2 regions of the Terrihabitans aquatilis genome follow, and region 1 is predicted to be linked to the other one. Evidence: predicted binding sites of a transcription regulator. Region 1 holds the regulator's gene; the other holds the start of a gene.
The links. The regulator PhoB, encoded in region 1, activates phosphate uptake and scavenging genes when phosphate is short. The targets are predictions, from matches to a motif close to TGTCATNNANCTGTCAT.
Positions count from the first base shown of each region.

Region 2: ACQ6S1_RS05505 (YdcH family protein) is a predicted target of PhoB. The motif match lies at 2,108-2,124, and genes of this name have one in related genera.

Region 1 is NZ_JBOCUO010000003.1:325,487-329,461, forward strand. Features, by position in the region: gene ACQ6S1_RS12455 (ATP-binding protein) at 1-157, shown strand, start outside; gene phoU (phosphate signaling complex protein PhoU) at 232-951, shown strand; gene phoB (phosphate regulon transcriptional regulator PhoB) at 955-1,656, shown strand; gene ACQ6S1_RS12470 (GcrA family cell cycle regulator) at 1,739-2,254, opposite strand; gene ACQ6S1_RS12475 (aspartate aminotransferase family protein) at 2,628-3,836, shown strand; gene argF (ornithine carbamoyltransferase) at 3,843-3,975, shown strand, end outside.
Region 2 is NZ_JBOCUO010000001.1:1,064,592-1,068,566, reverse strand. Features, by position in the region: gene rcdA (protease adaptor protein RcdA) at 1-509, opposite strand, end outside; gene ACQ6S1_RS05515 (DUF1192 domain-containing protein) at 762-962, opposite strand; gene ACQ6S1_RS05510 (DUF1013 domain-containing protein) at 1,151-1,876, shown strand; gene ACQ6S1_RS05505 (YdcH family protein) at 1,898-2,086, opposite strand; gene ACQ6S1_RS05500 (YdcH family protein) at 2,275-2,487, shown strand; gene ACQ6S1_RS05495 (inositol monophosphatase family protein) at 2,513-3,307, opposite strand; gene ACQ6S1_RS05490 (tetratricopeptide repeat protein) at 3,356-3,975, opposite strand, start outside.

The sequences.
Region 1 (3,975 bases):
GATCGTCAAGCACATCATGGCCCGGCATCGGGGACGTCTTCTGATCGAAAGTCCGGAAGGGGGAGGCGCCCGTTTTACGATTGCACTGGAAACATCTCCGGCGCGATCGAATATAAAGACGATGCGTCGACTCGGGAAAATGCTTGCGGAGGGGTAATCGCTCCGCATCTCGTGTCATGCAAGCGTCATTGACAGCTTCTAAGAGACCCTTGACTTATGAGCGGCGGCCCCATGACTGATCATACGGCAAAGCAATTCGACGAAGATCTGAAGTCCCTCGGCGAAATGGTAGCCGAGATGGGAGGATTGGCCGAGAAGCTCGTGAGCGACTCGATCAGCGCCCTCCTCGACCGGGACATCAGTCTTGCCCAGAACGTGATCTCGATCGACCGCACGGTTGATGCGCTTCAGCGTGAGGTCGAGGAAAAGGCGGTTTTGACGATCGCGAGGCGGCAGCCGATGGCTGTGGACCTCCGCGAGATCGTGGCCGCGCTTCGCGTCTCGAACGATCTTGAGCGCATCGGTGATCTCGCCAAGAATATCGCCAAGCGCGTGATCGCACTGGAAGGTCAGCTGCAGCCTCCGAAACTTGCGGGCGGCGTCGACCATATGAGCGAGTTGGTACTCGCACAGTTGAAGGACGTCCTCGACAGCTATGCGCGGCGTGATGCCGAGCGTGCGCTCGAAGTGTGGCGGCAGGACGGAGAGATCGACGCGATCTACACGTCCCTGTTCCGCGAGCTCCTCACCTACATGATGGAAGATCCGCGCAATATCGGCTTCTGCACGCATCTCCTGTTTTGCGCGAAGAACATCGAGCGCATCGGGGATCACGCAACCAACATAGCCGAGACCATCCATTATCTGGTCCTTGGCGAAGTCCTCACGGACGAGCGCCCGAAGGGCGACCTCACGAGCATGACCACCGTGTCTTACGCGGAAGGTGCGTAGCGTATGCCTGCGAGGGTTATGATTGTAGAGGATGAAGAGCCTCTAACGCTGCTGCTCCGCTACAATCTGGAAGCCGAAGGCTACGATGTGGAGAGCGTCGCCCGAGGCGACGAGGCGGAAACGCGCCTACGGGAGCGAGTGCCCGATCTCGTCCTTCTCGACTGGATGTTGCCGGGCCTGTCCGGCATCGAGCTCTGCCGCCGTTTGCGGGCGCGTCCCGAAACGGAATTGCTGCCGATCATCATGCTGACGGCGCGCGGCGAGGAGGCCGAGCGCGTGCGGGGGCTGGCAACCGGAGCCGACGATTATGTCGTCAAGCCATTTTCCGTGCCAGAACTGGTCGCTCGGGTCCGCAGCCTTCTTCGGCGTGTGAACCCTTCGCAGGTCGCCTCGCAGCTTAAGGCTGGCGATATTGAACTTGATCGTGACACGCGGCGGGTGCGCCGATCCGGACGGGAGATCGATCTCGGTCCGACGGAATTCCGCCTGCTCGAGTTTCTGATGCAGACACCAGGTCGTGTGTTCTCCCGCGAGCAATTGCTGGACGGTGTCTGGGGACACGACGTTTACATCGATGAGCGGACGGTAGACGTGCATGTCGGACGTCTTCGTAAGTCCATCAATCGTGGCCGCCGGCCAGACCCGATACGCACCGTCCGCGGGTCCGGTTATTCGTTCGACGAGACGTTCTCCCGACCGAATTGATCGCTGATCGAGAACTGAAATTCAGCGTGATCGTCAAAGAAAAAGCCGCGTTTCCGCGGCTTTTTCTTTTGGGCTTTGATGATCAGGCGGCCGTGCGGCGCCGACGATCGATGCTGGGCTGATACGCCAGCTGGGAGTGATAATTGCAATACGGGATTCCGGCGTCCGAGCGTGCTCCGCAGAAGCGGAAATCTTCCCGGCCGGGATCGCCGATCGGCCACCGGCACATGCTTTCGCGCAGGTCCATGATCGTCACGCGCTCGCAGCTGACCGCTTCCAGATGGGCGCGCGGTGCAACAGCCGGCAAGGGTTCGAGGTCGGGCGCGGCTACTGCCACCGGAGCAAGGGCCGTCGTTCCCTGCACCCGGTAAAGACCGGACGTCGTGGTCGATGGATGAGACGGCGCTCGTGGTTTGCGCGGGCGCTGAGGGGCGCTGGTAACCGTCTTCGCGCGTCCAGAAAGACCCAGGCGATGGACCTTGCCAATCACAGCATTGCGGGTGACACCGCCACCCAGCTCGGCCGCGATCTGGCTGGCGCTCAGTCCATCCGTCCAGAGCTTCTTGAGCAGCTCGACTCGCTCGTCCGTCCAATTCATTGCGGCACCCCTGTCGTGTGGTCGCAGCCAGAATCCATTTGCTCAGGCTCCCGGCCATTGGTCGGGAAACCGAAACACTGTCTCTAGTGGTTCGATTGAAGTTCTGCGCACGAGATGTCGTGCTTAACGAGATCTAAACTACAATATGCACGGACTCGGTCGCAAGAGTCCGAAAGGGGAACGTGCTGTTTTCCCCAGCTGTCGGGAAAACTCGGCATTCCAAACTCGAGTCTGGAGTCAAATCAACGCGCTAGAGCTCGGCTCCTGCGATTGACAGAGAGACTCCAGCCTTTAAAATTGTTTCAGATGAGGTGCCGCTCGGGCCTGGGCGGCGCCTTTCTATTTTTTGTCCTGCTTTTTCTTTGAGGGCGCCGTGACTGCGAACTCTTCGCTGCTGCCCGTTTTTGCTCGCCTCGAGCTCGCATTCGACCATGGTGAGGGGCCTTGGCTCGTTACTGGCAACGGCGAGCGTTATCTCGATTTCGGTGCCGGCATCGCAGTGAATGCGTTGGGGCATGCTCACCCGCATCTTGTCTCCACGCTCCAAGGACAGGCGGCGAAGCTTTGGCACACGTCGAACCTTTATCGCATTCCAGAAGGCGAACGGCTGGCGGCGCGCCTAGCCGAAGCAAGCTTCGCGGACGTGGTGTTCTTCGCGAATTCAGGCGCTGAGGCGAACGAGGCGGCTATCAAGATGGCCCGCAAGTTCCAGAGTGCAAACGACCATCCCGAGCGCTGGCAAGTCATCGCGTTCAATGGCGCCTTTCACGGACGGACCTTGGCGACGATCGCGGCCGGCGGCAATCAGAAGCATCTCGAAGGGTTCGGCCCTATCGTGCCGGGATTTCCCCACGTCGATGTGGGCGATGAAGCGGCTTTGCGCGCAGCGATCGGGCCAGAAACGGCGGCGATTATCATCGAGCCTGTGCAGGGCGAGAGCGGCATAAAAGCCGTGCCCGCTCCGTTCCTCCGTCTACTTCGCGAGATTTGCGACAAGCACGATCTGCTGCTTATCTTCGACGAAGTGCAGAGTGGCATGGGCCGGACAGGTCATTTGTTCGCCTATGAGATATCAGGCGTCACACCGGATATCATGAGCTTGGCCAAGGGGATTGGCGGCGGATTCCCGCTTGGGGCCTGCCTCGCTACACACCGCGCGGCCCAGGGAATGGTTGCGGGAGCCCATGGCAGCACGTTCGGCGGCAATCCGCTCGCCATGGCGGTTGGCAATGCCGTACTCGATGTGATGCTGGCGCCGGGCTTCCTCGATGGCGTGCAGCACAAGGGGCTTCTGCTGAAGCAGAAGCTCGCGGCGCTGGCCGATCGGCATCCCGCGCTCGTCGCCGAGATCCGTGGCGAGGGATTGATGATCGGCTTGCGCTGCCATCTGGCGCCGGGCGACGTGGTTTCGGCTTTCGCCGCGCATCATGTGCTGACGGTGCCAGCCGGCGACAATGTCGTGCGTTTGCTGCCGCCTCTTACGATCGAGGAAAACGATCTGAACGGCGCGATCGAGCGCATGGACGCGGCCTTGAGTGATCTGGAAACGAAGCTTGCCTCCGGGCGCAGCGCTGCCGAGTAGGATATTATTGTGAACGGCGTCCGGCATTTTATCGACATCGCCGATCTGTCACCGGGCGATGTCCGGTCGATTCTTGATGCGGCAGTCACCATGAAGGCGCAGCGTCACACCCCGGTTGCTGTGGAACGGCGGTTTCTCG
Region 2 (3,975 bases), on a different contig from region 1:
GCGAACGCGGTCCGCAGCAGATCCAGCTGGCTCTCGATGGGATTCTTGCCGCCGGAGGCCGATTGTGTATCGAACGAGCGCTCCAGCAGCTGGACGCGTTCCTGAAGGTGCTCGGTGCGGGCAACGAGATCGCGCAGGCGCACGGGCAGAGCGGCAAAAGATTCGGCCGGCAGATTGGACCGGCCGTTGGCGAGCTTGACCTTGCTTTTTTCCTGAACGGCTTGTTCAGGCGGCATTTCGCCGTCATTGGCGGCGCGCTGGATCAGCAGCCAGGAGGCGATCTGCATGAGACGCGTGGTCAGGCGCATGCTTTCGGTGGCGTAGGCGAGGGCCGTGGCGCGCGACAGAACGCGGCTTTCCTCACGTCCGTCGCCATCCAGATAGGCCGCCGTTTCCTCGACCAGCGTCATGCCTTCGCGGAACAGGTTCCGGAAGCCATCGGAGGCCAGAAGTTTTTCGTTGAAAGACACGAACGGCACCTCTTCGGCGCGGCCGGACATCTCGTTCATGCTCTTATCCGCTGAATCGGCGTCCGCCCCCGGAACGCCGGGCTACACTGGCCCGAGGGCCGGAACATGAAAAGTACAATTTTAACGAATGGTAAACGAAGCGGCCATCCTGTGGACAGCTCCCGACGAAAATGAGCCGCCTGACCGGCGGCTCGAAGGTTTGACAGGGAGACTGAACAATCCATGCTCGGCTCCAGCATTCGGAGCAGACTGATTAGGCGCCCCGAATGGTTAACAGCGTATTAACCGAAATCAGCCGCGCGAACCGAACAATTGATCGGCCGCGCTGAGATGGGCGGCCTTCTGCGTTCGCGCCTGGTCCAGGCGTTCGATCTCCGCGCGCAATGCCTCGATGCAGGCCGAGATCTCGTCGACCGAGAGATCCGACAAGGGCATCCCGATCGCGAAGGCCGGACGGGGAACCGGAAGCTCGTCGGTGAAATCCGTATTCATGGCGCTCCTCCTGATGCTGCTTCGAAAGTCCACGCGCAGAGAATATGGCGCGGCGCCGACTAATCGACCCGAAACCGCGTCAACCAAATTGCTTCGCGTGTGACGAAGACTTATATTCCGTCCATTCCGGTCATCGTCGATGTACCATCGCTTCGCCCAGACGGCGGAGCCTACAGGAGAATATTGCCATGGCGAATGCGCCGCTGATGCCGAAGGCCACGGCCGTCTGGCTCGTGGACAACACGTCGCTGACCTTTGGGCAGATCGCCGATTTCTGCCACCTCCACGAGCTGGAAGTGAAGGCGATCGCCGACGGTGACGCCGCGCAGGGCATTCGCGGGATCGACCCGATCTCGGGCGGGCAGCTGACGCGCGACGAGGTCGAGCGCGGCGAGGCGAATTCGGCCCATCGCCTGAAGCTGCTCGAATCCAAGGTGAAACTGCCCGAGGTGAAGCGCCGCAAGGGCCCGCGCTATACGCCGGTCTCGCGCCGCCATGACCGCCCCAATGCGATCCTGTGGCTGATCCGGAACCATCCGGAGCTGAAGGAGGCGCAGATCATGCGGCTCGTCGGCACCACCAAGACGACGATCCAGTCGATTCGCGACCGGACCCATTGGAACACGGCCCAGCTGTCGCCGATGGACCCCGTCACGCTGGGGCTGTGCTCGCAGCTCGATCTCGATCTGGAAGTGACGCGTTCGGCCAAATATGCGCCGGCCCGGCCTGACGTCGCGGAAGAGGGCGAGACCCTGCTTCCCACCGAGATCACCACGGCGTCGGAGACCTCGCCGTTCGGAGATTTCGAGCGCCGCGCGCCCAAGCCGGAAGAAGAAGAGATCGATGTCGATTCCGTGTTCGCGAAGCTGAAGAATCTGCGCGGATCGGAAGACGAGGATGAGGAAGAGCGCTGAGCGCTCTTCCTCCCAAAAAATTCAGTGAAGGGTGGGACGCTCCTCGCCCGGTTTCAGGCGCGTGATCTGATCCTTGATCTTGAGCTTGCGCCGTTTGAGCTCCTGGACACGGACATCGTCCACATTGGGGTGAGAGAGTTCGGTTTCGATCTCACGCTCGAGCGCCTCATGCTTCGATTCGAGCGATGTCAGATGCGAAGATACGGACATTCCATCTCCTCCTGTGTGTTCACGACAGCAGCATGACACCGGCGTCGCGATGTGTCGATTCGACCTCAAGAATTTGACGATGCTTTGGCAAACGCGCTGCTTGATGAAAACATGCAGCGGGGCGATAATCGTCTGATCCGCCGGCGGAACTGGAAACGCGCCGGTCCATCCGGGAACAGCAGCCACACATGGTTCAGGACGAAGACGAAGAAGGCGTCCTGCGCGCTGAGCTCGCGCGCCTGGAGGAAGAGCACCGCGATCTCGATGCCGCCATCACCGCTCTGGAGCGGATCGGAAATTCGGACCGGCTTCAATTGCAGCGGCTGAAGAAGCGCAAGCTCGTCCTGAAGGACCGCATCTCCTATCTGGAAGACACGCTGACCCCGGACCTCATTGCCTGACGGGCGCGGCTTCTGGCCGCAGCTTTCAGGCGGCGGCGCTCTTCAGCGTGTCGATCAGCCAGCGATGTATGGTCTCGTTGCCGCAGGCGAGATGTCCCTTGTTGAGGATGTCGTCGCGGCCATCGAGGTCGGAGGCGTAACCGCCGGCTTCGCGCAGCAGCAGAAGGCCGGCTGCCACGTCCCACGCCTTCAGATCGCGTTCCCAATAACCGTCGAGACGCCCCGCCGCGACCCAGGCGAGATCGAGCGAGGCCGCGCCCGCGCGGCGGATGCCACACACGCGTGCCTGCACCGCGCGCAATTCACGGCCGAACAATTCGTGATCGCCCTTGCCGCGATGCGGCACGCCTGTCGCGACGATGCAATCCTCGACCTTCTTGCGGCCCGACACGCGCAGCCGGCGATCGTTGAGGAATGCGCCGGCGCCGCGCTCGGCGGTGAACATCTCGTCGGCGATGGGATTGTAGACGACCGCCGCGACCAGCGATCCATGCCGCTCCAGCGCCACCGAGATCGCGAAATGCGGAATGCCGTGCAGGAAATTCGTGGTGCCGTCGATTGGATCGATGATGAAACGCTGCGCTGGGTCACGCCCCTCGACCGCGCCGCCTTCCTCCAGCAGGAAGCCGACATCCGGCCGCGCGCGCGACAATTCCTGCCGCAGCAGATCCTCGGCGCGCTTGTCGGCGATGCTGACGAAATCGGATGGCCCCTTGATCGAGACCTGCAATTGCTCGACCTCGCCGAAATCGCGCCGCATGCCGCGTCCGGCCTTCGAGACGGCCTGGACCATGACATTCATCAGCGGGGAACGGGGCATGACTGACCCTTCGGGCAGAGGTTGGCGAATTACGCGGGGAGGGGGTTTCTACTGCCTGCCCGCCGCCGGTGCGTCAAGGCCTGCTTTCGCGGTGCGGGCACTCTGTCCGCGCAGGGCAGCCTCCTGCTCGCGCACCTTGCCGAGTTCCTCCTCCGTCATCCCGCCCAGCAGATCGTCGAGATAGGGGTCGAAGGCACCGCGCGATCTGGCGATCTGGTACCACGCGCCGGCGCGGATGCGGTCCACCTCCACGCCGCGGCCCGCCGCATAGATGCGGCCGACCCGGGTCTGGGCGATGACGTTGCCGTCGAGCGCGGCGCGCAGGAACATCAGCGCGGCCCGCTCCTCGTCCTTCGCGATGCCGTCGCCGTTGAAGACGGCGATGGCATATTCCACCGCCGCATCCGGATGACCTTGCGCGGCGGCCTGACCGAGGAAGCGCGCGCCGGCGGCCCTGTCCTGCGCCACGCCGCGGCCTTCGCGCAGCAAGGTGGCATAGGCGTATTGCGCATCCGCATTGCCGGCCTCGGCCGCCTGCCGGAAACTCGCAGCCGCGCGGGCGAGATCGTAGGGGCGGGAGCGACCCTGCAGATAGAGCAGGCCGACATTGTAGCGCGCCACGGGATCGCCCTTGGCGGCGGCCTTCTCGAACAGATCGGCCGCGCCGT